Regions from separate parts of the Streptococcus sp. STC1396 genome, predicted to be linked through region 2. Evidence: predicted binding sites of a transcription regulator. Region 2 holds the regulator's gene; the other holds the start of a gene.

Region 1 (16,364 bases), on a different contig from region 2:
TTCCGATTTGAGAAAAATTTAGTCCGTTTGTACGGTAAATCAGAATACTTTCACGCTCATCTATGGTAAAATGGTGGTAGCTCATAAGATTTCCGTTCGTAACTAGTTCGTTCAATTCTATTTTACTAGAAAATCTTATGAGTTTTTTTATTGTGCACTTATGATGATATGCTTTTTAACATTAATATTAGAAAACAATATGACATATTATACAATAGGTATCGGTGAAATTGCAGAACATCAGATTTAGTATATTTTCTAGTTAATGTTCAACATATAAAAAAGAGAGAACCTAGGTTCTCTCTCAATGCTAAAATTGACCATTCACTTTAGTTGATAATAAGTTATTTTGCTTTATAGCCTTCTATATCTGGGAGTTCAATCTTTAACAGGGATTGAGATTTCTATTAGATTATTAGCGTAAATAGTTCGGATTGCAGATGAGTCAATCATTTTAGAATCAATTTTTCTTTTTAAAAAGAATTCTCTAATTTTTTCAATTTCTTGTTCTCGTATAGCACGGTGTGTATTTGAAATCAGTATTTCATAGTGAAGAGGAGCTTGTGTGAAAACAACATCACTGTTTCCTGCTGAATAGACCTCTACTAGTGTCGCGTCTGTGCTTTCCAGCTGGCTTTTCACAAGTTCGGCGTGACTATTTGTTGTATTAATAAGCTTCATGCGATTTCCTCCTACATTGTATCTGCTAGTATTATAACATCTTTTTGGAAAATTGTGAACGATTCCCTTTAGGCTTTATGGATGCTTTTCCATTTTTCAATTCCCCATTTATGACTGCCACGTTTAACTTTTTTGATTGCTTCTTCGATTGGATACCAAGCTAGATTGTTGAAATCTTCAACAGGTTTTTGTATCGCAGTGAAGGAAATTGTTTCGTAGATGTAGGCTGGATTATAAAAATGGGTGTCTCTGTGTCGGGAATAGAAGTATTCATCTGCTTGGCCAAGATATTCTCCAATTTGAGCTGTGAAGCCCAGTTCTTCGATTAATTCTCGTTTGAGAGCTGTTAGGTGATCTTCGCCATCCTCAATTTTACCACCTGGAAGGAACCAAGCTCCATTCGGTGCCTGAACTAGAATAATTTTTTCTTTATTCTCATCGGGAATAACAGCATAGACTCCGTAACGGGTCACATATTCTACATTTTCTTCTTTTAATCCAAAGGTTGGGAGTGTCATGATTTTTCCTCATTCTCTAGTAAGTTTACTATTATCATAAAGGACTGAAGAGCCTCTGTCAAGACTTTACTAGTATTTTTTTGATTTCTTGATAAGAAAATAGAGTGAAAGTTCCAGTAAAATCTATTTTGAAGTTTTCATAGAGCAGTTAGATACTATTCTCTTATCTTGTTGGAAATATATTTGAAGTTACAAGATATTAATAATAAGAAAATTACCCCCAAATGACAAAAATTTTGTCTAGTAGTCGCTGCTTGTTATTTAAATTCAGATGGGTGGACAAGCACAAAGTGTAGGCACTAGATTGACAAGAAACTTGTTTAGCATCGGGAATTATAGACTATTTTACATCTCAGACAATATGCGGGAGTTTAAAACGAATGCTGCAAAGGTGACGATTGGACTTTGCCTTTGTGTAAATAAGTAGTTTCCTAGAAATATTACATCTATTCTATTATAAAGAAACCCAACCTAGTTTAAATCCTAAGTTGGGTTTCTTTTCTTATATTTTATTGTTCGGTTTCATCTGTTGTCGGTTTGCTGGGTTCATCAGTAGGATTTTCAGTTTTCTTAGTTGATTTGATGAGGATCTTGCCGTTGCTGGTCATGACCGCCTTGAGATCTTTTTCACTTGGATTTTCCAGATAGAAGTCAGTAATGGCGTCTTCGATATGGTCCTGGATGGTGCGGCGCAGTGGGCGAGCACCCATTTTCGGATCGTAGCCCAGATCCACCAGTTTTTCCTTGACTTTTTCGGTGACTTCCAGATGAATGTCATTGCTAGCCAAGCGTTGATTGACATCATCCAGCATGAGATTGACGATTTGCAGCAGATTGTCCTTACTGAGTGCCTTAAATTCGATAATGCCGTCAAAGCGGTTCATAAACTCAGGACTGAAGAAGTTGCCCAGTTCCCCCAGAACGGAGTTGGTTCGGCCTTCACGCGCTGCCCCAAAGCCAACACTGGCTTCAGCTTTACCCGTTCCAGCATTGGATGTCATGATGATAATCGTATCCTTGAAGCTGACAGTACGACCTTGACCATCAGTCAGGCGGCCATCATCTAGAACCTGCAGGAACATGTGCATGACATCGGGATGGGCCTTTTCTACCTCATCCAGCAGAATGAGCGAATACGGGTTGCGGCGGACGCGTTCTGTCAGCTGGCCAGCTTCGTCATAACCGACGTAGCCCGGGGGTGCACCGACCAGCTTGGCCACGCTGTGTTTCTCCATATATTCACTCATATCAAAGCGAATCATGCTGTCAGCCGAACCAAAGAGCTCAATGGCTAGTTGCTTAGACAGCTCTGTCTTACCGACACCAGTTGGTCCAACAAAGAGGAAGCTGCCGATTGGGCGATTGGGAGTTCCGAGTCCGACTCGGTTCCGGCGGATGGCCTTGGCAATCTTATCCACAGCATCGTCTTGGCCGATGACATGGGCTTTTAAGTCGCTGGCAAGATTGACTAGTTGAGACTGTTCTTTTTCTTTGAGGTCGCCGACTGGAATATTGGTCTTTTGCTCTACGATGTGCTCAATGGTTTTCTCGCTGATAATCGGAGTATCCTTGTCTAGCACGCTTGTCTGCTGGAGTTCCTTGTACTTGGCAATCTGGTCGCGGAAGTAAGCTGCTTTTTCAAAGTCTTCGTCGCGGGTTGCCTGAGCCTTGAGGTTTTCGGCCTCAATCAGACGTTGGTCAATGACCTTGGGATCAACGAAGTTTAGGGTCAGATTCATCTTTGATCCAGCCTCATCCAATAGGTCAATAGCCTTGTCTGGCAGGAAGCGATCTTGGATGTAGCGGTTGGAGAGAAGCGCAGCGGCTTCAATGGCCGCATCTGTATACTTGACGTGATGGTAATCTTCGTATTTTTTCTGAATCCCTTTGAGGATGGTAATGGTTTCCTCTACCGTCGGCTCGTCTACCTTGACGGGCTGCATGCGGCGCTCCAGTGCTGCGTCTTTCTCGATGATACGGTATTCATTGAGGGTAGTCGCTCCGACCATTTGGAGTTCTCCGCGAGCCAGCGCTGGTTTGAGGATGTTCCCAGCGTCCATATTGCCATCGCCAGCAGAGCCTGCTCCGACAATTTCATGGATTTCATCAATGAAGAGAATGACATCCTGACGAGAACGAATCTCATCAATGAGCTTCTGCATCCGTTCCTCGAATTGGCCACGGATACCAGTCCCCTGTACTAGGCTGACAACGTCTAGGCGAATGACTTCCTTACCTTGGAGTTTATGAGGTACATCACCATCAACAATCTTCTGAGCTAGGCCTTCGACCACAGCTGTTTTTCCGACTCCGGGCTCTCCAATGAGGACAGGATTGTTCTTGGTGCGGCGGTTGAGGATTTCGATGACACGGACAATCTCTTCATCACGTCCGATAACAGGATCTATCTCGCCTCGGCGAGCCAGTTCAGTCACATTGATACCAAACTCTTCTAGAAGTCCTTTGGGTTTTTGCGGAGCTTGCTGACGTTGACCACCTCCACGGCTGGACCCACCATAACCACCGCCTCCATAACCTCCTCCTGATTGAGTTGGAGGGATATTTGGATTTGGCTCCTGAGGGTGTTGGAAATTGCTGAGGCTGTTAAAGAAATCGTCAATAGGATCGATGTTTTGATTGTTTGTGTTATAAAGACCGCCGAGTAAAGAGTTGTTAGGGTCAGTTTTCATGATTTGGTAGCAGTTTTGACAGAGATCAATCTGCTGTTTGTTTCCATTTACATTTGTATAGAGATGAATGGTTGATTCATTGATTTTACAGTTTTGACAAAGCATGTTCTACCTCTTTCTATAGGAAGCGAAATTGCCTATTTTTAAATGGTCAAAAATAGTCAAGGTTTTTATAATTTCATTATATCAGTATTTTAAAACATTGCAAGAATTAAGTATAAAATCCTAGCTGAGACTGAAGAATTTGCAAGAATTTTGGCGAAAAAATAAGAAAAAGATGCCCTTTTACTGGTATTTCAGTTTCTTTTTGTGGTAAAATAGGAAAGAACCAAGTAAATAGGAGAAATAAAATGGAATCACATTTAGTTAGAATCATCAATCGCTTGGAAGCTATGGCCAAAGATGGTGGAAATTTAAAACGTAATTTTGAGCGTGAAGGAGTTGTTGTCGCGGAAGTAGCTTACAGCTACGACGAAGAAAACGGTCCAGTCTTTACCCTGCGTGATGTTGCAGCGCGTGAGACCTACACTTTCGATAGCATCGACTTGATTGCAATGGAAATTTATGAATTATTGTACTAAAAAAGCAGAGACCTGCTTTTTTATTTTATCCTAAAAGATAGCTGGTTATTTTTATAAGTTTCCATAAGAAAAATGTATAAGTTCGGCTGGGAGATTTTTGGTATAATGGATAAGATACTGAAAAAGAAATGAGAAGGTAATGACTAGAATTATTGATGGGAAAGCTTTAGCGGAAAAACTTCAAGCTAAATTAGCAGAAAAAACAGCGAAACTCAAAGAAGAAAAAGGGCAGGTTCCTGGCTTGGTAGTTATTTTGGTTGGGGAAAATCCAGCCAGTCAAATCTACGTGCGTAATAAGGAGCGCTCGGCTTTAGCTGCTGGCTTTCGGAGTAAGGTAGATCGTCTACCGGAAGAGACCAGTCAAGAAGAGTTGTTGAGCTTGATTGAAACTTATAATCAAAATCCTGACTGGCATGGGATTTTAGTCCAACTGCCTTTACCTGATCATATTGATGATGAAGCTGTGCTGCTGGCTATTGATCCAGACAAGGATGTTGATGGCTTCCATCCCCTTAATATGGGCAAACTATGGAGCGGCCATCCTGTTATGATTCCGGCTACTCCTGCAGGTATTATGGAGATGTTTCATGAATATGGCGTTGAACTGGAAGGCAAGCGAGTGGTCGTCATCGGGCGGAGTAATATTGTCGGTAAGCCCATGGCTCAGTTGCTTTTAGCTAAGAATGCGACGGTAACACTGACACATTCGAGGACCCACAATCTAGCTAAGACTGCTAAGCAGGCGGACATTTTAGTTGTGGCTATTGGACGAGGACATTTTGTAACTAAGGACTTTGTCAAGGAGGGGGCTGTTGTCATCGACGTCGGTATGAACCGAGATGAGAATGGCAAGCTGATTGGCGATGTTAAGTTTGATGAAGTAGCTGAAATAGCCAGTCTGATTACCCCTGTACCTGGAGGTGTTGGCCCGATGACTATTACTATGCTGATGGAGCAGACTTATCAAGCCTTTGTCAGAAGTTTAGAGAACTAGTAGCTGTTGAAGCAGTTTGTAAGAGATACAGGCTGCTTTTTGCATGGGAAAAATTGAGCAACAATGGATTTCGGTACAGAGAAGTATTTGGGGTTAGTAATGAGGGGCGATTATGTAGCATTAGCGGGTTTTGAGTATGAATTAGAACTTGATAGAGCAATCAACTACCTTTTGTTATTTTTCAAAACATGGTATAATGAAGTATTAGGATTCTAGGAGGATGTGTCATGCGGTGTCCCAAATGTGGTGGAAGTAAGTCAAGTGTAGTTGATAGCCGACAGGCAGAAGATGGAAATACTATTCGTCGTCGTCGCGAGTGCGAAGAATGTCAGCACCGCTTTACGACCTATGAGCGTGTCGAAGAGAGAACCTTGGTAGTTGTCAAAAAAGATGGGACACGTGAACAGTTTTCGCGAGATAAAATTTTTAATGGCATTATTCGATCTGCTCAAAAACGCCCTGTTTCCAGCGATGAAATTGAAGCAATTGTAAATCGAATTGAACAAAAGGTCCGAAGCCAAAGTGATAATGAAATTCATAGCGAGTATATTGGTTCTCTCGTCATGGATGAATTGGCAGAATTAGACGAAATCACATATGTGCGTTTTGCCAGTGTTTATCGCAGTTTCAAGGATGTCGGTGAGCTGGAAAGTCTATTGAAGCAGATTACTAAGGGATCCAAAAAGAAAAAGGAAAAATAAATGAAACCAAACAGTCATTTTTCTTTCTTACGAAATAATCGGATTCATCAGGACGTGGGAAACTTTACTAGGCTATATTTGCCGATTGTTGGCAGAGATGCTGCGGCTCTGTATTCTTATCTGCTTGCCTTTTGGGATAATGGGCAAAAGGATTATCTCTTTGGGCATATTCTCAATCATCTGGATTTTGGCATGGATGTTTTAGAAAATGCTTTAGAGCGTCTAGCGGCTATGGAGCTCCTAGCTCTTTATCAGAAGGAAGAGCATTATTACATTCGCCTTTTTGCCCCTCTAGCAGCGGATGATTTTTTTCAGCATAACGTCTATACGAAACTCTTGGAGAAAAAAATTGGTGAAGCAGCAACAGATGCCTTGAAACCTAGCAGAGCTGAGGGACAGAAGCTTGAAAAACCATTTGTGCAGGTCTTTGGTTTGGAAGCTGAGCGTCTTGATTTCTCTCGAAAAATGAAAGATTTTGATTTAGGAAATTTCAAACAGCGAATGGCTCAGGAAAATTTACGTTTTGCAGATGAAAAGGAAGATCTCTTAGAACTTTTTGCCATTGCTGAGCAAAAGAAGTGGACCTGGTATGAAACCTATCTTTTGGCTAGAGAAACTGCTATTTCTCAGGTTATCTCGACCAAACGTATGCGACAGAAACTGAATCAGAAGCCGGTTGACGGTAAATTTAGTCAGCAGGAACAGTCCATCATTAGAGAGGCCAAACGTCAAACACCGCTGATTTTTTTAGCCGAAATTAAGAAAACCCGTCAGGCAGCGATTACTCGGGCTGAGCGAAAACTCTTACAAGATATGGCAGAACTAGGCCTTTTGGATGAAGTGATTAACCTCGTCCTACTTCTAACCTTTAACAAGGTTGATTCGGCCAATCTTAACGAAAAATACGCCTTAAAAGTGGCCAATGATTTTGCTTATCAAAAGGTGACTTCTGCTGAGGAAGCTGTTCTAAAAATTCGCGAGAGACACCAGCAAACTGTTGGTAACCAGGCTGAACCGAAGCGCAAGTCCAGCAATATACCTGAATGGAGCAATCCTGATTATAAAAATGAAACCAGCCTAGAAAAACAAGCAGAGCTGGAAGAGCAGAAACGCAGACTATTAGCCAAATTGGAAGGAGGCGGTGAGTAAATGGAAAAAGTCGGACAGGCGATGCCTCACATGAATAAGGTTAGGCAGTTTGATTACCAAGAACTGGTCAAGCAAATTCTGGCAGATCCGGACATAGCTGCCTTTATTCAGCAAGAGCAGTTATCGCAGGCTGAAATCCAACGCAGTATCTCCAAATTTAACCAGTATATTACTGAGCGCAATCGTTTTTTGCTCAAGGATGAAGCCTATATTGCCAAGGGTTATAAACCCATTTTGATTAAAAATGAAGGCTATGCAGATGTGTCTTATGAGGAAACTCCTGAGTTGATTGAGCAGGAACGTCAGGAAGCTATTCGTGGTCGTCTAAATTTGATTAATCTGCCGGCCAGTCTTAAGGAAGCCAGTTTGGCTCAGGTTGACTTGGATGATATAGGCCGCTATCAAGCTTTTGAACTCTTGACTAATTTTGTAGCGGATTATCCAAACTATCAAAAGGCTATCTATCTCTATGGAGATTTTGGTGTTGGTAAAAGCTATATGATGGCGGCTCTGGCTCATGATTTGTCAGAAAAACGGGGCGTATCTACTACTCTGCTACACTATCCTAGCTTTGTTTTGGACGTCAAAAACGCCATTAGTTCTGGTCAAGTCAAAGAAAAAATTGACGATGTCAAAGTGGCTCAGGTCTTGATTCTGGATGATATTGGAGCTGAACAGTCCAGCCCTTGGATGCGGGATGAGATTCTGCAAGTTATTCTCCAGCATCGTATGCAGGAAAATCTGCCAACTTTCTTTACTTCTAATTTTAGTTTTGTGGATTTAGAGCGACATTTTGCTACATCAAGAAATGGTGATGAGACTTGGCAGGCCAAGCGGGTCATGGAAAGAATTCGCTATCTGGCTCAGGAGGTTCGCCTAGAAGGAGAAAATCGTAGATGAATGAAACAATTGATTTAATGTTATCCCACACCTCTGTTCGTCGTTTTACGGAGGAGCAGATTTCAGATGAAGAGTTGAAAACAATTATCAATGCTGGACGGGCGGCTTCTAGTTGGAAGAATTTTCAATCTTATTCCATCATTGTGATACGCAGTCAGGAGAAAAAAGAGGCTCTTTTTGAGCTAGTGCCCCAGAAAGCTATCCTCCAGGCTTCAGCCTTTCTGCTTTTTGTCGGTGACCTTAATCGAGCAGAAAAAGGCGTTCGGTTACATACAGAAGATTTTTACTCAGAGGGCATAGAAAACCTTCTCATAACTTCTGTTGACGCAGCCTTGGCGGGTCAAAATACCCTTTTGGCTGCTGAGAGCATGGGCTATGGTGGTGTCATTATCGGTTTGGCCCGCTATGTTTCTAAAGAAATAGCAGAGCTGTTAAAGCTGCCAGATTACACCTATCCAGTCTTTGGTATGGCTTTGGGGAAACCCAATCAGAATCATGCGGTTAAACCGCGTCTGCCTTATGAAGCTGTTGTTTTTGAAGAAAGTTACCAAGAGCAGGAAGAATCTGTCATTGAGGTCTATGACCGTGTTCAGGCTGATTATGCTGGCGAGAGAGCTCAGGATACCTGGAGTCAGCGTCTAGCGGCTCAATTTGGACAAAAGCCTAACTTGGCCAGTCAGGATATCTTGAAAGAGAAGAAATTATTAAACTAGAATAAGAGAGGTAAGTAATGGCTTTACCAACTATTGCCATTGTCGGCCGTCCCAATGTCGGCAAGTCAACACTCTTCAACCGGATTGCTGGTGAGCGAATTTCCATCGTTGAAGATGTCGAAGGAGTCACCCGAGACCGGATTTATGCGACGGCAGATTGGCTTAATCGTAAGTTTAGTATCATTGATACGGGCGGAATTGACGATGTTGATGCGCCTTTTATGGAGCAAATCAAGCACCAAGCTGAGATTGCCATGGACGAGGCTGATGTCATCGTTTTTGTCGTGTCTGGTAAGGAAGGAATCACGGATGCGGACGAATATGTCGCTCGGATGCTTTACAAGACCCATAAGCCGGTCATTTTAGCGGTCAATAAGGTGGATAATCCCGAGATGCGCAATGAAATCTATGATTTCTATGCTTTGGGCTTGGGCGACCCTTTCCCAGTCTCTTCTGTCCATGGGATTGGTACAGGGGATATTCTGGATGCGATCGTTGAAAATCTTCCTCACGAAGAAGTGGTTGAAAATCCTGATATGATTAAGTTTAGCTTGATTGGCCGTCCCAATGTCGGTAAGTCTAGCTTGATCAATGCCATCTTGGGTGAAGACCGGGTCATTGCCAGTCCAGTGGCTGGTACTACGCGCGATGCTATTGATACGGTCTTTACAGACAGTGAAGGTCAGGAATTTACCATGATTGATACGGCGGGTATGCGTAAGTCAGGCAAGGTCTATGAAAATACAGAAAAATACTCTGTTATGCGTGCTATGCGGGCGATTGACCGCTCAGATGTTGTTCTGATGGTGCTCAATGCCGAGGAAGGAATCCGTGAGTACGACAAGCGAATCGCTGGTTTTGCTCACGAAGCTGGGAAAGGTCTAATTATTGTAGTCAACAAGTGGGATACGCTGGAAAAAGACAACCATACTATGAAAGACTGGGAAGAAGATATCCGCGACCAGTTCCAATACTTGTCCTATGCGCCAATTATCTTTGTTTCTGCCTTAACCAAGCAGCGCCTGCATAAGCTGCCAGACATGATCAAACAGATTAGTCAGAGCCAAAACACGCGTATTCCGTCAGCTGTGCTCAATGATGTTATCATGGATGCCATCGCGATTAATCCGACACCGACCGATAAGGGTAAACGTCTCAAGATTTTCTATGCGACTCAGGTAGCAACTAAACCTCCGACCTTTGTCATCTTTGTCAACGAAGAAGAGCTCATGCACTTCTCTTACCTGCGTTTCTTGGAAAATCAAATCCGCAAGGCCTTTGTCTTTGAAGGAACACCGATTCACTTGATTGCAAGGAAGCGGAAGTAGGAGCTTTAAGCGAATCGAGTCTGAGTTTTTTTAGGTGGGATCTAGTTTCACCAGCTAGTAAATCCAGATAGAAATGACTTATATCTAGATTAGTTGCTGCCAGCGATGAAATAAAATATTTTGAAGCAGAGGGATGTTCAAAGGAGAAGTCTTTTAGGACGTATATAAAACCTACTTGGATGCTTCCTCTCCTTATCGGAAAAGCCAGATTGAACTGTGTGAAAAAAGAGCGAGCAGTACCAGTCTTTAAGTGGATATGCGCAATCTTATCAAGCTTGGTATCCGCTTCTACCAAAGTCTGAGGTGGAGTATCACATATCCAAAAAGTAAATGAGTGATTAGACATAGGCATTCTCTACATAAAGAAAGCAAGTTGATGCTTGCTTTTTCTTATTGTGTTCAAAATATGGTACAATAAAAGGATAAACGTTAGGTGGTAATTATGGCTAAATTAATTCCTGGTAAAATTCGAACAGAAGGAATTGCTCTCTGTGATAGCAAAAAGGTTGAAATTCTTGAAGTCAAGGATTCCTTTTTGTACACGCGCGTGGATCAATACAATCTACGCTATAGTCTAGATGATGATGCAGTTTTCTGCTCCTGTGATTTTTTTCAAAAGAAAAAGTATTGTGTCCATCTGGCTGCCTTAGAATATTTTCTGAAAAATGATACAGCTGGCAAAGACCTGCTAGAAAAGATGGAAGAAAAGGAGTCATCCAGTCAGGAAACCCAGAAGTTAGTCTCTTTTGGCAGTCTTTTTTTGGATAAGATTTTGCCAGATAAATCCGGGCAGCAAATCTGCTATGAGCTATCGGCGACCGGTCAGGAAGATACTTACACAGGACAATTCTTATGGAGTCTGCGGATCAGTCGACTGCCAGATGAGCGTTCTTATGTGGTACGTGATATTTTGTCCTTTTTGAGAACCTTGGACAAGGGCGGCCATTATCAGATTGGAAAGAGTTATTATGAGCCCATCCGTATAGAGAATTTTGATGAGGCCAGTCAAGATTTGCTAGAATTCTTACGGGGCTTGGCAGCGGATTATAAGGGGCAGGATTCTTCGCTAGTCTTTCCCAATGCAGGGCGGCACCTCTATTTTCCAGCCAGTCTTTTTGAAGAAGGTGTGACTCGCTTGATGAATCTCACGTCATTTCGTTTGGAATATAGCTTCTATGATTATTCGGAGGTATTTTTTCAGGACTTGCATGAAGAGGCGGAGATTTATCAGTTTGAGGTGCAAGAGCGTGAAAACTATTTTGAGCTACTGATATCAGAAAAGAATTATAAAATTCTCTATGGGGGTCAATTTATCTTTCATAATCAGACATTCTATCAACTGACGGCTCAGCAGACGAAATTAATCAAGGCTTTACAGGAACTGCCGATTGAGCAGGAACGAGTAAAGCGCCTGCAGTTTGATGTGTCTGAGCAGTCCAAACTGGCAGTGAGTTTGGTCGAGTTTAAAAAGATTGGCCGTGTGACAGCGCCTGAGCGCCTGCTCATTCATGACTTTACCGTGGATTTCGAATTTAATTTGGGGGCGGACAAGCAAGTATTACTGGATCTTGTCTTTGATTATGGCAGTCAGACTGTAGCCAGTCGTGAGGAACTAAGAAACCTGCCTTTCGCTAGCAATTTTGAGCGAGAACAGCAGATTTTTAAAGAAATGCTGGAGGCGGGTTTTGCAGATGAGTTTATCAGCCAGCGTCCGCCTTTGCGACCAGAAGAAATTTACCGTTTCTTCTCCGTTTTGATTCCGCGCTTTGGGGTACTGGGCAACGTCCACCTATCAGATGAGTTGCAAGCCTTGTCCTACACAGAACCTCCGAGAGTTTCCGTCGGTATGAACGGTGGTCTCTTGGATATTGGCTTTGATTTTACTGGTATTGATCAGTCTGAAGTGGATGATGTTCTAGATTCGCTGATGAGTCAAAAGGATTACTTTATCAGCAAGACGGGTCAGGTTCTGATTTTTGATGAGAATAGTAAGCGAATCAGCCAGACCTTGCAACAATTGAGAAGCAAACATTCTAAAAATGGGGTTATCCAAACGCATAGTCTGGCCGCCTACCAACTCTCTGAATTATTCAAAGATCAGGAAAGAGTTGACTTGTCGCAGGATTTTAGCCAGCTGGCTTATGATTTGACCCACCCTGAGGATTTTCCTCTGCCTAAGCTGAAAGTTCAGGCTGAGCTTCGGGATTATCAAGAGACGGGTGTAAAATGGCTATCCATGCTGAATAAATATGGATTCGGCGGTATTCTAGCCGATGACATGGGCTTGGGGAAGACCCTTCAAACCATTTCTTTTTTGAGTGCTCATTTGACCAAGTCTAAGAAAGTCTTGATATTAGCACCATCTAGCCTGATTTACAACTGGAGTGATGAGTTTGCCAAATTTGCTCCAGACTTAGACGTGGCCGTTGTGTATGGACTGAAAAATGTTCGAGATGCTGCGATTGCAGAAAATCATCAGATTACGATTACGAGCTATGCTTCTTTCAGACAAGATGTTGAAGAGTATCAGGGGCTTCATTTTGACTATTTGATATTGGACGAAGCACAGGTCATGAAAAATGACCAGAGCAAGATTGCTCAATATTTGAGAGCATTTGAGGTGGAGCGTACTTATGCCTTGTCTGGCACGCCGATTGAAAATCATCTTGGTGAGCTCTGGTCTATTTTCCAGATTGTCCTTCCGGGCTTGTTACCGGCCAAGAAAGCTTTTTTGAAGATGTCGGCAGAAACGGTTGCGCGCTATATCAAACCCTTTGTTATGAGGCGCAAGAAAGAAGAAGTCTTGCAGGAGCTTCCTGATTTGATTGAGGTTTCTTACCGTAACGAACTAGCAGACAGCCAGAAAACGATTTATCTAGCCCTGCTCAAGCAAATGCAGGAGCGAATCCTTCATGCAACGGAGGAGGAAATCAATCGCAGTAAAATTGAAATCTTGTCCGGGCTTATGCGGCTCCGTCAAATCTGTGACACACCTAAGTTATTTATGGAGGATTACGATGGGGAAAGTGGTAAGCTGGAGAGTTTGCGTGAGCTGCTGGAGCAGATCCAAGACGGCAATCATCGTGTTCTGATATTTTCACAATTCCGTGGTATGTTGGATATCATCGAGGCTGAGCTGGATCAGATGGGGATGGAATCCTTCAAAATCACGGGCTCAACCCCTGCAAAAGATCGTCAGGAGATGACAACGGCCTTTAACCAAGGAGAAAGGTCAGCCTTTCTGATTTCCCTCAAAGCCGGCGGTGTCGGTCTCAACCTGACTGGTGCAGATACCGTTATTTTGGTGGACCTCTGGTGGAATCCAGCGGTAGAAGCTCAGGCCATCGGCCGGGCCCATCGTATTGGTCAAGAACGCAATGTCGAAGTTTATCGGCTGATTACGAGGGGAACTATTGAAGAAAAAATCCAGGAATTACAGGAAAGCAAACGAAATCTGGTTTCAACTATTCTGGATGGGGCAGAAGCACGCTCTAGTCTTTCGCTGGAGGAAATTCGAGAAATTCTCGGAATTTCACCAGAATCGCTTGAAAAATAGTTTGAATAGTTTATAATAATGAAGAGTTGAAAGGAAAATCAAAATGACTGATAAACAATTTCCTCTAGTTGCTGATGATGAAATCATGCTGACAGAGATGCCACACATGAATTTGTATGATGAATTGGACCTCATCAGCAATATTATTGGGGACTATACAGACCGTAACTATTTAGAGTGGGTGCCGATTGTTGATTCTAGCAAGCATGCACCAGCTGCTGCCAACCCAACTGTCAAAAGACCAGTTAAAAAACAGGCGAATTTTCAAGATTTTAAAAGACCAATTGATAAAAATGATCCAGCTATTCGCTATGCTGAGCAGGCGCGTGAAGAAGCCAGAGCTGATTTGAAAAAGAAACGCTCGGCTCCTTATTTGACCAGTGAAATTCCCAATAAGATTCGGAATAGGAAAGTTTCGGCTGTTGCTCATTCGACCACGGAGCAGCCAAAGCCGACTGCACCTTTCCAGAAAAATGCTGCGGGAGAGTTTGCTAAATTTGGAAATAAACTCAAACAAGAATCCTATATTTTAGCAGAGATTAAGCCTGATTACAGACCTAAGACTCAAAAATTCAAGGAAAAACCTAAGAAAAATACCTATGATTTTTTGAAGAACAGTCAAGTCTATAAGCAAAGCAATCCTCAGGAAGAGCAAAAGAAACATAGAATGGCTCAAGAATTGAACTTGACCAAATTAGATAAGGAGTAAAAGTTATCATGACGAAAACCTATCATTTTATCGGGATTAAGGGCTCTGGTATGAGCGCTTTGGCTTTGATGCTGCACCAGATGGGCCATAAGGTTCAGGGCAGTGACGTTGATAAATATTATTTCACCCAGCGCGGTCTGGAGCAGGCAGGCATTTCCATCCTGCCTTTTGATGAGAAGAATGTCCAGCCAGACTATGAAATCATTGCTGGTAATGCCTTTCGTCCAGATAACAACGTAGAAATTGCTTACGCAGATGCTAACGGTATCGGCTACAAACGCTACCATGAATTTTTAGGTAGCTTTATGCGTGACTTTGTCAGCATGGGTGTAGCTGGTGCTCATGGAAAAACTTCTACAACGGGGATTCTTGCCCATGTTCTGTCCAATATTACGGATACTAGCTATCTGATTGGAGATGGTACAGGCCGCGGTTCTGCCAATGCCAAGTATTTTGTCTTTGAGTCAGACGAGTACGAGCGTCATTTCATGCCTTACCATCCGGAATATTCGATCATTACCAATATTGATTTTGACCATCCAGATTATTTTACTGGCTTGGAAGATGTCTTTAATGCGTTCAATGATTATGCCAAGCAAATCACTAAGGGACTCTTTATCTATGGAGAAGATGAGCAGCTGCGTCGGATAACATCCAATGCACCGATTTACTATTATGGCTTCAAGGAAGGAGGCAATGACTTTGTCGCGCATGATTTGTTGCGTTCGACTAGCGGCTCAGGCTTTAAAGTTTCCTTCCGCGGGCAGGAACTGGGCGAATTCCAAATTCCGAGCTTTGGTCGTCACAATATCATGAATGCAACAGCTGTGATTGGGCTCCTTTATATTGCTGGCTTTGACTTGAATTTGGTTCGCGAGCACTTGAAGTCCTTTGGCGGAGTTAAGCGCCGCTTTACAGAGAAAATTGTCAACGAAACAGTTATCATTGATGACTTTGCTCACCATCCAACGGAAATTATCGCAACTCTTGATGCAGCTCGTCAGAAGTATCCAAGCAAGGAAATCGTGGCAATCTTTCAGCCGCACACCTTCACTCGGACCATTGCTCTCTTGGACGAATTTGCAGAAGCCCTCAATCAGGCTGACGCGGTCTATCTAGCTCAGATTTACGGATCTGCGCGTGAAGTGGACAATGGGGATGTTAAAGTCGAGGATCTAGCTGAAAAAATTGTCAAGCGGGCCAAGGTCATTGATGTGGATAATGTTTCTCCGCTTCTTGACCACAGCAACGCAGTTTATGTCTTTATGGGAGCTGGAGACATCCAGACTTATGAATATTCCTTTGAGCGTCTCCTGTCTAATCTGGCTAACAATGTCCAATAGGCTGTAACTGTGGAAGCATACATCAAGATTAGGCAAGCCCAGTTGAGCGACTGGGAGGAAGTCGTTCATATTGAGAATTTGAATTTTCCCAAAGAAGAGACCGCTAGCCCAGAAACACTGAAAGAGCAGATTCAACTGATTGCAGATACCTTTCTGATTGCAGAGCTCAATGGGCAAATAGTAGGGTATGTCGTCGGTCCGATCCTTGCCTCCCCTCATCTAACCGACGTCCTCTTTACCAAGGTGACAGCCAATCCTCCAACCGGTGGCTTTATTGTCATTCAAAGCCTGTCTGTCCATCCAGATTTTCAGCGTCAGGGTATGGGAACTTTGCTCTTGGCAGCCCTCAAGGAGACGGCTGTTCAGCAAAACCGCCAGGGTATCAGCCTAATCTGTCATGATGAGTTTATCTCTTATTATGAGATGAATGGTTTTGTCGATGAGGGCATTTCCCAATCTATACACAGCGGAGCCCCTTGGTTTGATATGGTTTGGGACAAT
Region 2 (16,364 bases):
GTGCTGTGGCAGTAGGTGATTTTGACGATGATGACGAGGAGGATATCTAAGATGGCAACTAAAAAAATATCTAAAAAAACATTGACCAAATCATTCCACCACTGGTACTATGGTCACCTGACCTGCTTCTCTCAAGAGCACATGCAGACTTTTGGTTACTTGACCTCTATGCTGCCAATCGTGGAAGAATTGTACGATACGAAAGAAGAGCAAGCACGTTCTATGCACACTTATACAGCCTTCTTCAACACAGAACCTCAGCTGGGTACTCTGGTCGTTGGGATCACAGCTGGTTTGGAAGAAGCGCGTGCTAATGGTGCAGAAGCAGTAAATGACGAAACCATCAACGGACTTCGGGCTGGCTTGATGGGGCCGGTTGCCGGTATCGGTGACTCTCTGGTCGTTGGGACCCTGATTCCAGTTATTTTGGGGATCTCAATGGGGCTTTCAAATGGAGGCTCACCTGTCGGTGCCATCTTCTATATCCTAGTTTGGAACCTGCTGGCTTATTTCGGTATGCGTTTCGCCTACTTTAAAGGTTATGAGTTGGGAGATAAGGCCGTTGAATTCCTAGTGGGAGAACAGGGCCAAGCTATCCGTAAATCTGTTGGGATTGTCGGCGGGATGGTTATCGGTGCCGTTGCAGCAACTTGGGTACCAATCAAAACTGCCTTTCAATTGACCAATCCGGGTGAAAAAGAGCCTTACCTTGTCCTGCAAGATAAATTGGACGGTGTTTATCCAGGCCTCTTGACAGCTGTCTTTATCGTATTTTGCTGGTGGCTCATGGCTAAGAAGAACCTTTCTCCAATCAAAGTGATGCTCATTCTAGTTGTTATCGCCTTCCTTGGAGTACTGGCAGGCTTCTTTAACCCAGGTCTCCAATATTAAGAAAAAGAGGAAAAATCATGACAGAACAGGAATTGATTCAAGGCTATGAAACAGAAATTCGATACCAAAAGCATATGATTGAAAATCTCGGACGCTGGTTTAGTCTCTTCTTCACCATTGCCAGTATCGGTTTTGTCCTGATCTATCTCTTTCATCGAACCAATCTGCTTCTGTTCATCATCGGTGTTATCTTGGCTATTTTGGGAATCCTTGCCATGCTAGTTTTTGGCTATGGCATCTACAAGGGTAGACTGAATTTACAAAAGGTTATTGATGATTTTGAAGAGAAACTGAAGTTAGCTCAATAAGGTTTCCATTTAACTTTCCCCCCCAAAAAAAACTTTGCCATTCGGTAAAGTTTTTTTCTTGACTATTTCTGACCAAGTGATACAATATTAACTATAGATTAGCACTCATATAGATAGAGTGCTAAAATTCAATCTTTGGAGGAAAATCATGTTAAAACCGTTAGGTGACCGTGTGGTCTTAAAAGTAGAAGAAAAAGAACAGAAAGTTGGTGGCTTTGTCATTGCTGGTGCAGGGCAAGAAGCGACAAAAGAAGCGACAGTCATCGCAGTCGGCCAAGGGATCCGTACGCTAAACGGAGACCTGGTCGCACCGAGTGTCAAGCCAGGTGATAAGGTTTTAGTTGAAAGCCATGCTGGCATTGAAGTCAAAGATCGGGATGAGAAATTCTTGGTCGTTGGAGAGGCAAGCATTCTTGCAATTGTGGAGTAAAAATCTAAGAAAGAGGTTTAAAAATGGCAAAAGATATTAAATTTTCATCAGATGCACGCAGTGCAATGGTTCGTGGTGTGGATATTTTAGCAGATACTGTCAAGGTAACCTTGGGTCCTAAAGGTCGCAATGTTGTTTTGGAAAAATCTTTTGGCTCACCCCTCATCACCAATGACGGTGTGACCATTGCCAAGGAAATCGAATTGGAAGACCATTTTGAAAATATGGGTGCTAAGTTGGTATCAGAAGTCGCTTCAAAAACCAATGATATTGCTGGGGACGGAACAACGACTGCAACCGTTTTGACCCAAGCTATTGTCCGCGAAGGAATCAAAAACGTAACTGCTGGTGCCAACCCAATCGGTATCCGCCGCGGGATTGAAGCAGCCGTTACGACAGCTGTTGAAGCCCTGAAATCTAACTCAGTTCCAGTTTCTAACAAGGAAGCTATTGCTCAGGTTGCTGCCGTATCTTCTCGCAGCGAGAAAGTCGGTGAATATATCTCTGAAGCTATGGAAAAAGTTGGAAATGATGGCGTCATTACCATTGAAGAGTCCAAAGGAATGGAAACTGAGCTGGATGTAGTTGAGGGAATGCAGTTTGACCGTGGCTACTTGTCTCAATATATGGTAACTGACAATGAAAAAATGGTAGCCGAACTGGACAATCCTTACATCCTGATTACAGACAAGAAAATTTCTAACATTCAAGAGATTCTGCCATTATTGGAAAATATCTTGAAAACCAACCGTCCGCTTTTGATTGTTGCAGATGATGTGGACGGAGAAGCTCTGCCAACGCTGGTTCTTAACAAGATTCGCGGAACCTTTAATGTCGTAGCTGTCAAGGCACCTGGCTTTGGCGATCGTCGTAAGGCTATGTTGGAAGATATTGCCATCTTGACTGGTGGAACAGTGATTACAGATGATCTTGGCCTGGAGCTCAAAGATGCTACGATTGAAGCGCTTGGACAAGCTTCTAAAGTCACTGTTGATAAGGACAGCACTGTGATTGTGGAAGGCTCCGGCAATCCAGAAGCCATTGCTAACCGTGTGGCAGTCATTAAGTCACAGATTGAAAGCAGCACTTCTGAGTTTGACCGTGAAAAACTGCAAGAGCGCCTGGCTAAATTGTCCGGTGGTGTAGCTGTGATTAAGGTTGGAGCTGCAACCGAAACCGAACTCAAAGAAATGAAACTCCGCATTGAAGATGCCCTTAACGCAACCCGTGCCGCAGTGGAAGAAGGAATCGTGTCTGGTGGGGGTACAGCCTTTGTCAGCGTATTGGGTGCAGTAGCTGCCCTTGAATTAACAGGTGATGAAGCGACTGGCCGTAACATCGTCCTCCGCGCTTTGGAAGAACCTGTCCGTCAAATCGCTCTGAATGCAGGCTTTGAAGGTTCAATCGTCATTGACCGCCTGAAAAACTCTGAAGCAGGTACAGGCTTTAATGCCGCGACTGGCGAATGGGTCAACATGATTGAAGCTGGGATTATTGACCCAGTCAAGGTGACGCGCTCAGCCTTGCAAAATGCCGCTTCAGTAGCTAGCTTGATTTTGACGACAGAAGCTGTTGTGGCCAACAAACCAGAACCTGCGCCAGCAGCACCAGCTATGGATCCAAGCATGATGGGCGGCATGATGTAATCTATAAAAATAATTTTTTAAAATAGTATACATAAAACTACAGAAGAATGTAAAACTTGAAAGAGATCAAGATTTGACAATCATTCTGTAGTTTTTGTTTTTTCTCCGATTATGTAGACTGCTTTTGTTTTCAGATGATAGACCGCAATGCTTTAGGAGGTGCTTTCGTCACTAAAAGCATAGAAGCACTTAACATATAAATGGAGTGATTACCAGTTAAATGCAGTAAAAAAACCAGCGTTTTGAGGCGCTGGTTTTCATAGGATTGATGATTCTTGTGCGGGGCACCTGTTTGGCGAGTGCCTATTCTTATTTTCTATAGAGACGGTCATACTGATAAACTGGATCCATGGTGATATGGATGCCCAGTTTGCGCAGGACATTCTTGTCTTCATCCGTCAGCATCACGGTCGAATGAGCTTCGCTGCCCTTGAGGTTGCCCAACTGCTGCATAGCGTGTGCGGCATCTTGATTTTCCATGGCTGTGATAGCCAGAGCCATCAAGATTTCATTGGAGTGGAGGCGTGGATTGCGGCTGCCCAAATGATTGATTTTCAGGCCTTGGATTGGTTTGACATACTCAGGCTCAATCAGCTTGGTCTCTTTAGAGATGTTGGCTAATTTCTTAATGGCATTAATCAAGACAGCAGCTGTAGGGCCAAAGAGCTCAGAGGTCTTACCGGTTACGATTTCACCGTTTGGCAATTCTAAAGCCAGAGCGGGGTCACCAGTGCTTTCAGCCTTGGCACGCGCAGCCACGGTTACTTTCCGATCCAGCGGTGTGATGCCCAAATCATTCATCAAGAGTTGGATTTTCTTGATAGCAGATTCAGAGACCCGCTCCGCCTTGAAGTCCAGAATAGTCTGGTAGTAGCGGCGGATGATTTCCTGCTGGGAAGCCTCGATAGCAGCATCATTATCTACAATGGCAAAGCCGAGCATATTGACGCCCATATCCGTTGGGGATGCATAAGGTGATTTTCCAAGGATACGTTCTAGCATGCGCTTAAGGACTGGGAAAATTTCGATATCACGGTTGTAGTTGACGGTGGTTTTTCCGTAGGTTTGCAGGTGGAAAGGGTCAATCATGTTGACGTCGTCGAGGTCGGCTGTAGCGGCTTCGTATGCTAAGTTGACTGGATGATGCAGGGGCAGATTCCAAACTGGGAAGGTTTCAAACTTGGCATAGCCTGACTTGATACCGTTGATTTGGTCGTGGTACATATTGGACAAGCAAGTAGCCAATTTACCAGAACCAGGACCAGGTGCGGTCACCACGACCAGATTACGACTGGTCTTGATATAGTCGTTCTTGCCCATACCTTCAGGCGAGATGATATGGTCTATATCGGTAGGATAGCCTTTGATTGGGTAGTGGATGTAGGAGTCAACTCCGTTCCTTTCTAGCTGACTGCGGAAGAGGTCGGCTGCTGGCTGGCCGGCATACTGGGTGATGACCACTGAGCCTACATAAATATCCAGCTCATTAAAGGTATCAATGAGGCGCAGAACTTCCTGATCATAGGAAATGCCCAAGTCACCACGGGCTTTCGAGTGCTCAATATTATTAGCATTGATAGCAATGACAATCTCCACTTGGTCCTTGAGTTCTTTGAGCAGTCTGATTTTATTGTCCGGCTCATAGCCTGGCAGGACGCGGGCAGCATGGAAGTCTTCCAGCATTTTACCACCGAATTCCATGTACAATTTGCCCTCAAATTGATTAATGCGCTCCAAGATATGGTCGCGCTGCAGGTTTAAGTATTTCTCAGAATCAAAAGCAATTTTTTCCATGTTTGTTTTTACCTCCGCTAAAAATTATAACAAAAGATTAGAGATTTTTGGGTTTTGAAGGTAGAAAACTTGCAAAGATGATCTTCAGTTTATAGAAAAATCACCCGAATGGGTGATCAATCGTTAATAGTTGGTAATCGTGTCCACGGTTGAGCGATCCAGCTTTTTGACCAGCGCTTGCAGGAAGGCTTGGGCTTGCAGTAAATCATCCATGGCATAGAGAGTTTGGTGGGAATGGATATAGCGGGCGCAGACACCGATCGTAGTAGACGGCACACCACCGCTTTGGAGATGTGCAGCGCCAGCATCGGTTCCACCTTTGCCGCAGTAGTATTGATATTTGATACCAGCTTCCTCTGCGGTTGTCAGGAGGAAGTCCTTCATGGCTGGTAGCATGAGATGACCAGGGTCAAAGAAGCGAATCAGCGTTCCGTCGCCAATAGCTCCTTGACCGCCATAGATGTCGCCTGCTGGGGAGCAATCCACAGCGAGAAAGACCTCAGGGGCAAATTTTGTTGTTGAAGCATGGGCACCACGCAGGCCAACCTCTTCTTGAACATTGGCGCCGACATAGAGTTGGTTACCTAGTTCTTGTCCAGACAAGGCTTGAGCTAATTCGCTGACCATAAGGACGCCATAGCGGTTGTCCCAGGCTTTGGAGATGATATTTTTACCGTTAGCTGTGAGAATAGCCTTGCTGTCTGGCACGATCGTGTCTCCCGGACGGATACCATAGCTTTCGGCTTCTGCCTTGTCCGCAAAGCCGCCGTCAAAGACAATATCGCCAATCTGTGGCATGACAGGTCCGCCAGCACCACGCGTCAGATGAGGAGGGACAGAGCCTGAGATAAGAGGGATTTCCCGACCTTCACGGGTAAAGAGTTTGAAGCGTTGGCTACTCACGACCAATGGATTCCAGCCACCGATTTCTACTACGCGGAAGGTTCCGTCCGGCTTAATCTCGCTGATCATAAAGCCAACCTCGTCCATGTGAGCCGCAACCAGAAGGCGGGGAGCATTCTCAGCTTCTGCATGGCGCACCCCGAAGATGCCGCCTAGACCGTCGGTAACAACCTCATCAACGTGAGGAGTGATTTTTTCCCGCAGATAGTTGCGAATAGGTCCTTCGTGCCCAGAAATAGCAGAAAGCTCCGTTACTTCCTTGATTTTTGAAAATAATGTTGTCATAAACTTACCTTCTTTCTGTTCCCTATTTTATCACTTTTTCAAAGAGAATAACAGGTCGGATTAAAAGAAGATGAGAAATCTATAATATTGTTTGTCGCCTCTGCTCTTTTGTGTTAAAATATTCTACATGAAAGCTAAAAAAATTATTTTAACCACAACAGCCCTTTTGGGAGCTAGCGCCTTGGCTTTTGGAGCTGCTAAGGTCGTGCAGGAGCAGAAAAGATTACGCAATAGAGAAGAAATTGTTCGGACTGTACGGGACTTTTTTTCTAGCCGTGGACCAATCGCAACAGTCTATGTGGAGCTTTATGAGTCAACCGACAGTCGTATGGTCGGAGGAGTTGTTCTAGAAGATGACCGCCATTTTACCTTCGTCTATGAGAATGGGCAGCTAACTTACGAGGAAGAGTGATGATTATTCCCCAAAACATAGAGGAACTGGCTTCTTATGTAGAGCATAGGGGGAAGACTGTCTTCTTTTTTACGACTGACTGGTGTGGGGACTGCCGATTTATCAAGCCCTTCCTGCCGGAAATTGAAGCTGAAAATCCTGAGTTTACTTTTGTTGAGGTGGATCGGGATCAGTATATGGCTGTCGCCCAAAAATGGGATGTTTACGGGATTCCGAGTCTAATCGTTTTGGAAAATGGGCAAGAAATTGGTCGGTATGTCAATCGCGACCGCAAGACCAAGAGTCAAATCAATGATTTTTTAGCGAATTTATAAGAAGTTTTAAAAGTATTTTTGGAGGAACAAATGATTTTTACATACAACAAAGAGCATGTCGGAGATGTCCTCATGGTTATTGCTGCCAACAATCAGGGAGCTAAACTGACCGCTGAGCGCAAAGGAAATGTCGCGCGTATTTATCGGGAGGATAACGGCCAAACAGTGGCTTGGAATATTTTCCAGGTGTCTAATCGGATGAATATTGAAGGCTGTGGCCAAGTTTATCTGACGGACGAACAAGTCGCGGTTCTCAACCAAGAATTGACCAAAGAAGGCTTCTCAGCTGAGCTGGTTAAGGACCCAGAGCCTAAGTTTGTTGTTGGGGAAATCCTTGAAATGGTGGCCCATCCTGACAGTGATCACCTTAATATTTGTCAGGTGCAGGTGGCAGCTGACAAGACGGTTCAAATCGTTGCTGGTGCCCCTAATGCCAAGGTTGGTCTCAAGACGATTGTGGCTTTGCCTGGCGCTATGATGCCGAAAGGCAATCTCATTTTTCCTGGTGAACTTCGGGGCGAAAAGAGTTTCGGTATGATGTGCAGTCCGCGGGAGCTTCAGTTGCCAAATGCACCGCAGAAACGTGGGATTATTGAATTAGGTAGCTCAGAAATTGTAGGAGAGGCTTTTGACCCTGCTAAACATTGGCAAGCATAGATTAAAAATTCTCAAAGAGATTTTAAAAATCTTTTTGAGTTTTTTCTTTTTGCTTATTTGACTGCATTGCTCAACAAATATGGCCGATAAGGCTAACCAAGTCAAGTAATGAAGAGCAGGTAAAAGTTGTGTTCTCTGTATCTGTAAGGAGGCTGGGCAAGCTGAGAGTCCCATACTTTTTGCGTTTTTTACTAGTTTGAATCATCAAATGTTTTTAGACGTTCATTCAGCCCTTTTCCTTTTAAAATCCGAACATTTTCGGTATAATAAAAGTCAAAGATAGTCAATGTTAGACATTTGGTTTTGAGATGAGCTGTTTTATCGGCTGAAGAAACTAGAAAGGCAAGCTATGAGCGCAAAAAACACATCAGACAGTATTGAAGAATATATCAAGTCCATTCTGGCTCAGGCTGGTATTGTCGAGCTGAAGCGAAGTGAACTAGCTGATGTTTTTCAGGTGGTTCCCAGTCAGATCAACTACGTTATCAAGACTCGCTTTACAGAAAGTCGCGGTTACATTGTGGAAAGCAAGCGCGGTGGTGGCGGTTATATCCGGATTGGCAAGATAGAGTTTTCAGATCGGCATCAAATGTTCTGCGATTTATTTGACAATGTGGGAGAGCGGATCAGCCAGCAAATTTTTACAGATGTGATCCAGCTGTTATTCGATGAGAAGATAATGACGGAACGTGAGGGGAATCTTCTTCTTGCGACTGCTTCGGATCTGGTGTTGGGGAATGATGCACCAGCCATACGAGCCCGCATGTTGAAGAAAATTTTACAGCAATTAGACAGAAAGGGAATGTAACCACAGATGAAATATTCAAAAGCCTTAATTGAAAGTTTGGAGGCGGCTCAGATTTTAGCGGGCCATTTTGATACGGATTATTTGGAGTCTTGGCATTTGCTGATTGCTTTGGCCAACAATCCTTACAGTGTAGCAGGTTCCGTTTTAAACGAATTTCCGATGGAGATTGATGATTTTGAGGAAGCTGCTTTGCAGATTACTGGGCAGAAGTATCAGGAGAATGGGCGTTTGGAACTTTTGCCATTTTCTCACAGAATGGAAGAACTATTTGCCCAAGCTACTCAGATTGCCGAGGCTGTTCATGCTAAAAGTCTAGGGACCGAGCATGTTTTGTTAGCTATTCTGTTTGATCAGGGAACATTGGCAGCTAGAGTCCTAGAATCTACTGGTTTTAGCTATGATGATAAGAACAATGGTCCGAAAATCAGTAATCTTCGCAAGCTCCTAGAACAATGTGCTGGCTGGGGCAAGGAAGAAATCAAGGCTATCCGCAGTCTGAATAAGGGGATGATGGCGGTCAAGCAAACCATGGCGAATATGATGGGCATGCCTCCTTCAACCAGTGGTGGTCTGGAAGACTATACTCGGGATTTGACAGAACTGGCTCGGGCTGGTCGCTTGGAACCAGTCATTGGACGGGATGAGGAAATTTCTCGGATGATTCAGATTCTCAGTCGCAAGACTAAAAACAATCCGGTACTGGTTGGAGATGCTGGGGTTGGTAAGACGGCTCTGGCTTTAGGCTTGGCTCAACGCGTGGCAGCTGGTCAAGTTCCGGCAGAACTTGCTAAGATGCGCGTCTTGGAACTAGACTTGATGAATGTCGTTGCTGGAACTCGTTTTCGCGGAGACTTTGAGGAGCGGATGAACAACATCATCAATGATATCGAAGAAGACGGGCATGTCATTCTCTTTATCGATGAGTTGCATACCATCATGGGGTCTGGTAGTGGGATTGATTCGACCTTGGATGCGGCCAATATTTTAAAACCAGCCTTAGCTCGTGGAACCTTGCGGACAGTTGGAGCTACGACCCAGGAAGAGTATCAGAAACATATCGAAAAAGACGCCGCCTTATCTCGTCGCTTCGCCAAGGTCACTATTGAAGAGCCTACGGTGGCTGACAGCATTGCTATTTTGCAGGGCTTGAGAAAGAGCTACGAAGAGCATCACAAGGTTGTCATCAGCAATCAAGCGATTGAAACAGCAGTCAAGTATGCTCATCGCTATCTGACCAGCAAGCATTTGCCAGACTCTGCCATTGACCTTTTGGATGAGGCCAGTGCAACTGTGCAAAATAAGGGACCGCAGGATTATAAGCAGTCTGATTTAACGCCTGTGGATCAGGCTTTGATGGCTGGAAAGCTGAAAAAAGTCAGCCAGCTACTGGCAAAAGAGCAGGAGCCGGCTGTTTACAAGCTGAAGGTGGAAGAAGGAGATATCTTAGAAACACTTAGCCGCTTGTCTGGTATTCCTGTGCAGAAATTGACTCAGACAGATGCTAAAAAATATCTCAATTTGGAAAAAGAACTGCACAAGCGGGTCATCGGACAGGATGCGGCCGTTTCGGCTGTCAGCCGAGCTATCCGTCGCAATCAGTCGGGCATCCGCACTGGCAAACGCCCAATAGGTTCCTTTATGTTTCTGGGACCAACGGGTGTCGGAAAGACAGAGTTGGCTAAGGCCTTGGCAGAAGTTCTCTTTGATGATGAATCAGCCCTTATTCGCTTTGACATGAGCGAATATATGGAGAAATTCGCTGCGAGTCGCCTCAACGGAGCGCCTCCGGGTTATGTAGGCTATGAGGAAGGGGGCGAGTTGACTGAGAAGGTTCGCAACCGTCCATATTCTGTCCTCCTCTTTGACGAGGTAGAAAAAGCCCATCCAGATATTTTCAATGTCCTCTTGCAGGTTTTGGATGATGGCCAGCTGACTGACAGCAAGGGGCGTAAAGTGGACTTCTCCAATACCATTATTATCATGACCAGCAATCTGGGGGCTACGGCCCTGAGGGATGATAAGACGGTTGGTTTTGGGGCGCGTGATATCCGCTTTGATCAGGCCAATATGGAAAAACGCATTCTGGAAGAATTGAAAAAGACCTATCGGCCTGAATTTATCAACCGGATTGACGAAAAAGTGGTCTTCCACAGTCTGTCTGCTGAGGATATGCAGGAAGTAGTCAAGATTATGGTGCAACCGTTGATTAGGAGTCTGGCAGAGCAAGGCATCGTTCTTAAATTCCAAGCTAATGCCCTGAAACTACTGGCTCAAGAAGGCTATGATCCGGAAATGGGAGCGCGACCACTGCGCCGCACCCTGCAGACGCAGGTGGAGGACAAGCTGTCTGAGTTGCTCCTGACTGGAGATTTGGCGGCGGGTCAAACGCTTAAGGTTGGAGTCAAGGCTGGCCAGCTCAAGTTTGAAGTGGCCTAGGGAAGGATGTTTGCAATAGAAATTCGTGTGATGACAGAAGGGGATTAGGGTTCTGTCTATCAGCTGTGGCTGTCTTGTGCCGGTCTGGGGCTCAATAATTTGGATGACTCTAAAGAAGGGATTGCCCGCTTTTTGAAGCGTAATCCTGAGACCTGTTTAGTTGCCTTGGAGGACAAACGCTTTATCGGTGCTATTCTAGTTGGAACAGACGGACGTCGGGCTTACATTTATCATACAGCTGTCCAGCCAGACTTTCGTAGAAAAGGAGTGGGAAAGACGCTGGTTAATCAGGCTTTATCAGCAGTTAAAAGGCTTGGCATCCATAAAGTATCGCTAGTCGTTTTTGAAAAAAACCAACAGGGCAACCGTTTTTGGCAGGAGCTGGGATTTTCAGTCAGAAATGACCTGCTTTACCGAGATCAGGGACTAACAGAACTGATTCGACTGGATACTTGAGCAAGATTCAGGTATTTAAAGGGTTTGTTCAGCTTATAAGAATATGGGACAGCTCCAGAGAATATTGAGCAAAAAAGCGTGACTGCGTTTGTTCGTCATTTTATCCAAACCATTTTTTGTCAACCGTTTTGGCTAATGATTCTATCAAAAAAGAGTGCCAAATCAGCATCCGCATTGTGCTAGAAGGTTGACAAGGTCGAAGGAAAAGATGATTTATTACTTCCATTAATGGGTGAAGTCAGGGGGGCAACTGGATGTACAAGGCTAACGGAGAAATGGCTCCTAAGGTAGCTAATCCGATCACTGTCAAGGACAGAGACAAGCTGGACATCTACTAGCTATCATTTTCTGGTCAAATTTGGAGAATACCTAGCGGAGACTAGAGTCAAGCGGGTGCCCAAGAAAATACCGAGAAAAGTTGATCAGCTGAAAGTAGAAAAAGCAGACTAAAAGAATGCTGATTATTTATTTGAATGACAGGATAGAAATGTCCTGTTTTTCGTTTTTAATTACGAATATATAAGTAGAAGCCTATCAACCATGCCAAGAATAGAAAGTTGAAAGGAAGTGATTCGGCATAGATGAAAAGATTTGGAACACTCTTATCTAAATAATTGACAAAGCAAACCTAGAATGTTACAATAATATTACAAAAGGATTTCAAATTATTACAAGGAGAACAAAGATGAAAACAAGGACTTATAGAAAATTAATGACTGTTGCGGTTCTGGCTTCCAGTTTGCTTTTAGGAGCATGTGGTAAGAAAGAAGAAAGCACTGTAAGTACTAGCTCTAGCAAGACCGTTCAGACCTCTTCTAGCTCGAAAACTGCATCATCTAGCAAGATCAGCAGTGCCCCTAAGATTAGCAGTAGCGCTTCCTCAGCAGGAGCAGTTGGCCAGTCTGGCCAAGCTGAAATCCCTGCGAGTCAAGAACAGCCAGCTGTCGAGGTAAGTCAGCCCCAACAAGTGCAGCCTCAGCAGGCTTCAGGCCGACAAAGCACTCAGACTCAACAGACTCAGCCAGCCCAAGCACCAGAAAGTAACCGCCAACTTCAGAATAAACAGGCAGAAAGTAACGCTCGTTACAAGGGAGTTCTGACCATGGTAGATGGAGATTTCTCAGCAGCAGCTGGTACTTGGAAAGATGCCAACGGAAACACGGTGACCGTTTCAGGCAACGGCCAGTTTACAGTCCAGTCTGCTGATGGAAAGACTGGTAATTACTCCATTGCGTCCTACTCTTATACTCTGGATGACGGAAAATACAATGCTCAGTTAAGTGGACAAGGAAATGCCAATCTGCAGATTACAACAGGAGCAGATGGATCAGTAACAAGCGTTGTGGTATCTCAGCACTAAATATAATGAAAAGGAAGTCCAAATGGCTTCCTTTTGTTTTTATTTTTGAATTTGCAAGAGTTCTTCAATTTCAGCTAGACTTTCAGCCTGAGAAATAGCGCCTCGGAGCTTAGCTGCTCCAGCAGTACTACGAAGGTAGTGTGGCGCTAGACCACGAAATTCTCGGACAGCGATGCGCTCTCCTTTAAGGTCAATCAAACGTTTGAGATGCTCGTAAGCAATCGTCATCTTGTCCTCAAATGTCAAGTCGGGTAATACTTCGCCTGTTTCAAAGTAGTGGTTGATTTGGTTAAAGAGGTAGGGATTTCCCATAGCTGCACGGCCAATCATGACAGCATCAGCACCGACTTCCTCGATACGCTGCTTGGCGTCTTGCACGCTGCGGATATCACCGTTGGCGATGAAAGGAATCTTTGTCAGGGCTTGGGCTACGTTGTGCAAGATCTCAAGGTCGGCATGACCGGTATACATCTGTTCACGCGTACGGCCGTGCATAGCCAAGGCTGAAACGCCAGCCGCTTCGGCGGCTAGAGCATTTTCTACAGCCAGTGAGCTGTCGGACCAGCCAGTCCGCATCTTGACTGTCAGAGGGATATCCAGAACGGACTGGACCTTGTTGATGATTTTATAGATTTTTTCAGGATCCTTGAGCCACATAGCGCCAGCTTCGTTTTTGACGATTTTGTTGACTGGGCAGCCCATGTTGATATCAACGATATCTGTCTTGGTGTTTTCTTGGATAAATTCCGCTGCGCGGGCTAGGCTGTCTTCGTCACTGCCGAAAAGCTGGATAGAGACAGGATTTTCGCCCTCATCAATGTGGAGCATGTGGAGGGTTTTTTCGTTGTTGTACTGGATGCCCTTGTCAGAGACCATTTCCATAACGACGAGACCTGCTCCCAGCTCTTTTGCAATGGTTCGGAAAGCAGAGTTGGTTACACCAGCCATGGGCGCCAGAACTGTACGATTGGGAATTTCAACATTTCCAATCATAAAAGGGGTATTAAGATTTGTCACGAATCAGTTCCTCCAAGTCATTTTGGTCAAAGTGGTAGGCTGTCTGGCAGAATTGACAGATGATTTCAGCTCCGTGGTCTTGGTCACGCATCTCTTCTAAGTCAGCCTTTGGCAGGGTAGCCAAGGCATTCATGAAGCGCTCTTTGCTACAGTCGCACTGGAAGCGGATTTCCTCTTCAGACAGGCGTTTGTATGGCTCATCACCATAGATAGCAGCCAGCAGAGCTTCGATATGGTCTTCGGATTCTAACAGCTTAGAGATAGCAGGCATTTCCTGAATCCGCTTTTCAAAGCGTGCGATTTCAGCTTCTTTTGCACCCGGCAGAACTTGTAACAAGAAACCGCCGGCAACCTTGACTTTATCATTCTCATCCAAAAGGACGTTGAGGCCAACTGCGGAAGGTGTCTGCTGGCTTTCGGTCAGGTAGAAGGCTAGGTCTTCGCCGATTTCACCAGAGATGAGTGGCGTCATAGAATTATAGGGATTGCCAGTGCCGTAGTCCGTGATAACCAAAAATTGACCAGAGCCGACAAAAGGGCCAACTAGAACTTCGCCAGTGGCTGTCTTTTTAATATCGACACCGGGATTCTGTACATAACCTTTGACATTGCCCTCGGTATCTGCCACTGTGATGATCGCGCCTAGTGAGCTGGTCCCGAGGACCTTGACGGTAATCTTGGTCTGGCCTTTTTCATTTGCAGCTAAAATTTGACTGGCAATCAGTGTGCGGCCAAGTGCAACGGTAGAGCTTGCTTGAGTTTGATGTTTTTCTTGAGCGGTCCGAACCGTCTCTGTGCTATCCAGCACATAAGCCCGAAAAGCCCCATTTTTTGATATAGTTTTGATAATTTTGTCCATACCTTTTATTTTAACACAAAAATAAAAACAAACGTAGCCTTTGTGCTTGTTTTTATCGAAGATTTCTTCTCTAATCATGGTATAATCAAGTTAAAACACAAAGGAGCGAGTTGATGAATCAAGACTTAAAAGCGGCAGTTTATGGCCTAGCAGTGGCGGATGCTTTGGGAGTGCCCTATGAATTTCAAGAAAGAGGGAGCTTTGAAGCGACCGGTATGACTGGATACGGCAGTCATCAGCAGCCGGCTGGGACATGGTCGGATGATACCAGCCTTGTTTTGGCGACCTGTGATTCTATCAGGGAAAAAGGCAAGATTGACCCTGCCGATATGCAGCAGCGGTTTAAACATTGGCTCTTCGAGGGAGCTTATACACCAGATGGTTGGACTTTTGATGTAGGAAATGCGACTCGCGAAGCCTTGACAAGAGGACACGGTCTATCTGATGAATATTCCAACGGAAATGGCTCTTTGATGCGGATTCTGCCCCTAGCCTTTACGGAAGCCAGTCCATCTGATATTGAAGCTGTTTCCAGTATTACTCATGCCCATGCGACTTCTGTGGAGGCCTGCCTTCTTTATGTGGCTATTGCTCGTAGGCTCTTAAAAGGCCAGCAACTATCGGAAATACTATCAGACTTAGAGACTAGCACGACCTATGCTCGTTTGCAAACTTTAGCAGAGCTGACCAAAGATGACATTCGCTCTAGTGGCTATGTGGTGGATACCTTGGAAGCAGCACTTTGGTGTTTACTGACTAGCGCTTCCTATCCGGGAACTGTCCTGAAAGCTGTTAATTTGGGCGATGACACTGATACAGTAGCAGCAGTTGCTGGCGGCTTGGCTGGTATTATCTATGGTTTGGACGAGATTCCTGACAACTGGCTAGCCCAGCTGCGCAATAAAGAACTGTTGGAAAGTTGCTTGTTTTAAAGGGACAATCGGAAGACAGGACTGTATTTATCATTTAAAAAGTAAAACATTAAAAGAGCCACCTAGGCTCTTTTACTTATTCCGTAGTTAATTCTTTCTGGGCTTCCTTGCCTTGGTCCAGCAAGGCTTGGATAATCTTTTGATCACGCAGTTTGACAGAGTTGTTGATGGTCTCTGCAGACTGGATAACAGTGGCTTCTAGCAGAGCGCGTTTTTCCCGCCCTTTATCAATAGCTTCGATAATGCCTTGGTTTTGTGCGACAAGGCTTTCTGCCAGCTTAGTGACAGACTCAACAGCAATAGTAGGGCTTTGGGAAATCCGCTCCAGCTGAGGAATGACTTCCTTGCTCGTTTCGGCGAGCATTTGCAGGGCAGCGTTATTGGCATTCGAGATGGCGTCAGCTACCTGACCAGACTTCATGGATTGCTGGAGAATGCCTAACTGGGCGATAGACAGTTTCATAGTTGGAATAGTATTTCGACGGAGCATTCCAAGCTTTTGGCGCATATCAGAGGAAACCTTGACCAGATTGCGCATCTGAGGAGTGGTTGCCCAAGCCACATAGAGACGGCTGACATATTCAGTGTGTTGCTGCTCTAGGGTATTGACCACCTCTGTCATTCGGGCTAATTCTTGCGATTTGACTTGATAGTCAACAGTTGTCATATCTAGCTGAGCGACTTCAGCCTGCAGCTTGAGCGCTCGATTGCCAGATTCTTGCTGAGCAGCTTCGATAAAGGAAATAACTCCGACTAGGTTTTCAATCGATTTGGTATTATCCTCAATCAGTATTTCAGCAGAAACAATATTGCGAGCCAGGACATCTTCTTGTTTGACGACTGTCGCAGCCATGCC

The links. Region 2 encodes CtsR, which represses protease genes until heat stress. Its sites were predicted from a motif close to TTGGTCAAAAAAGGTCAAANA; they were not measured.
Region 1: a site for CtsR is predicted at 4,037-4,057, ahead of AC5FEC_RS06480 (ATP-dependent Clp protease ATP-binding subunit). Genes of this name have one in related genera too.

Annotation. Positions count from the first base shown of each region.
Region 1 is NZ_JBZYCU010000015.1:1,918-18,281, forward strand. It holds partial or broken gene AC5FEC_RS06465 (transposase) at 1-85, opposite strand, end outside; gene AC5FEC_RS06470 (DUF1827 family protein) at 379-681, opposite strand; gene AC5FEC_RS06475 (NUDIX hydrolase) at 750-1,199, opposite strand; gene AC5FEC_RS06480 (ATP-dependent Clp protease ATP-binding subunit) at 1,709-3,994, opposite strand; gene AC5FEC_RS06485 (DUF1797 family protein) at 4,240-4,470, shown strand; gene AC5FEC_RS06490 (bifunctional methylenetetrahydrofolate dehydrogenase/methenyltetrahydrofolate cyclohydrolase) at 4,610-5,464, shown strand; gene nrdR (transcriptional regulator NrdR) at 5,692-6,165, shown strand; gene AC5FEC_RS06500 (replication initiation and membrane attachment family protein) at 6,166-7,314, shown strand; gene dnaI (primosomal protein DnaI) at 7,315-8,214, shown strand; gene AC5FEC_RS06510 (nitroreductase family protein) at 8,211-8,927, shown strand; gene der (ribosome biogenesis GTPase Der) at 8,945-10,255, shown strand; gene AC5FEC_RS06520 (pilus expression-regulating Snf2 family helicase) at 10,698-13,811, shown strand; gene zapJ (divisome accessory protein ZapJ) at 13,855-14,520, shown strand; gene murC (UDP-N-acetylmuramate--L-alanine ligase) at 14,529-15,863, shown strand; gene AC5FEC_RS06535 (GNAT family N-acetyltransferase) at 15,873-16,364, shown strand, end outside.
Region 2 is NZ_JBZYCU010000019.1:14,739-31,102, reverse strand. It holds gene AC5FEC_RS07660 (PTS mannose/fructose/sorbose/N-acetylgalactosamine transporter subunit IIC) at 1-50, shown strand, start outside; gene AC5FEC_RS07655 (PTS system mannose/fructose/sorbose family transporter subunit IID) at 52-891, shown strand; gene AC5FEC_RS07650 (DUF202 domain-containing protein) at 909-1,199, shown strand; gene groES (co-chaperone GroES) at 1,348-1,629, shown strand; gene groL (chaperonin GroEL) at 1,653-3,275, shown strand; gene AC5FEC_RS07635 (DUF1846 domain-containing protein) at 3,585-5,069, opposite strand; gene pepA (glutamyl aminopeptidase) at 5,193-6,257, opposite strand; gene AC5FEC_RS07625 (DUF4651 domain-containing protein) at 6,385-6,669, shown strand; gene AC5FEC_RS07620 (thioredoxin family protein) at 6,669-6,983, shown strand; gene ytpR (YtpR family tRNA-binding protein) at 7,014-7,640, shown strand; gene AC5FEC_RS07610 (CtsR family transcriptional regulator) at 7,990-8,448, shown strand; gene AC5FEC_RS07605 (ATP-dependent Clp protease ATP-binding subunit) at 8,455-10,884, shown strand; gene AC5FEC_RS07600 (GNAT family N-acetyltransferase) at 10,948-11,340, shown strand; gene AC5FEC_RS07595 (hypothetical protein) at 11,595-11,678, shown strand; partial or broken gene AC5FEC_RS07590 (NUDIX domain-containing protein) at 11,677-11,790, shown strand; gene AC5FEC_RS07585 (DUF6287 domain-containing protein) at 12,026-12,700, shown strand; gene dusB (tRNA dihydrouridine synthase DusB) at 12,740-13,717, opposite strand; gene hslO (Hsp33 family molecular chaperone HslO) at 13,704-14,576, opposite strand; gene AC5FEC_RS07570 (ADP-ribosylglycohydrolase family protein) at 14,690-15,508, shown strand; gene AC5FEC_RS07565 (toxic anion resistance protein) at 15,585-16,364, opposite strand, start outside.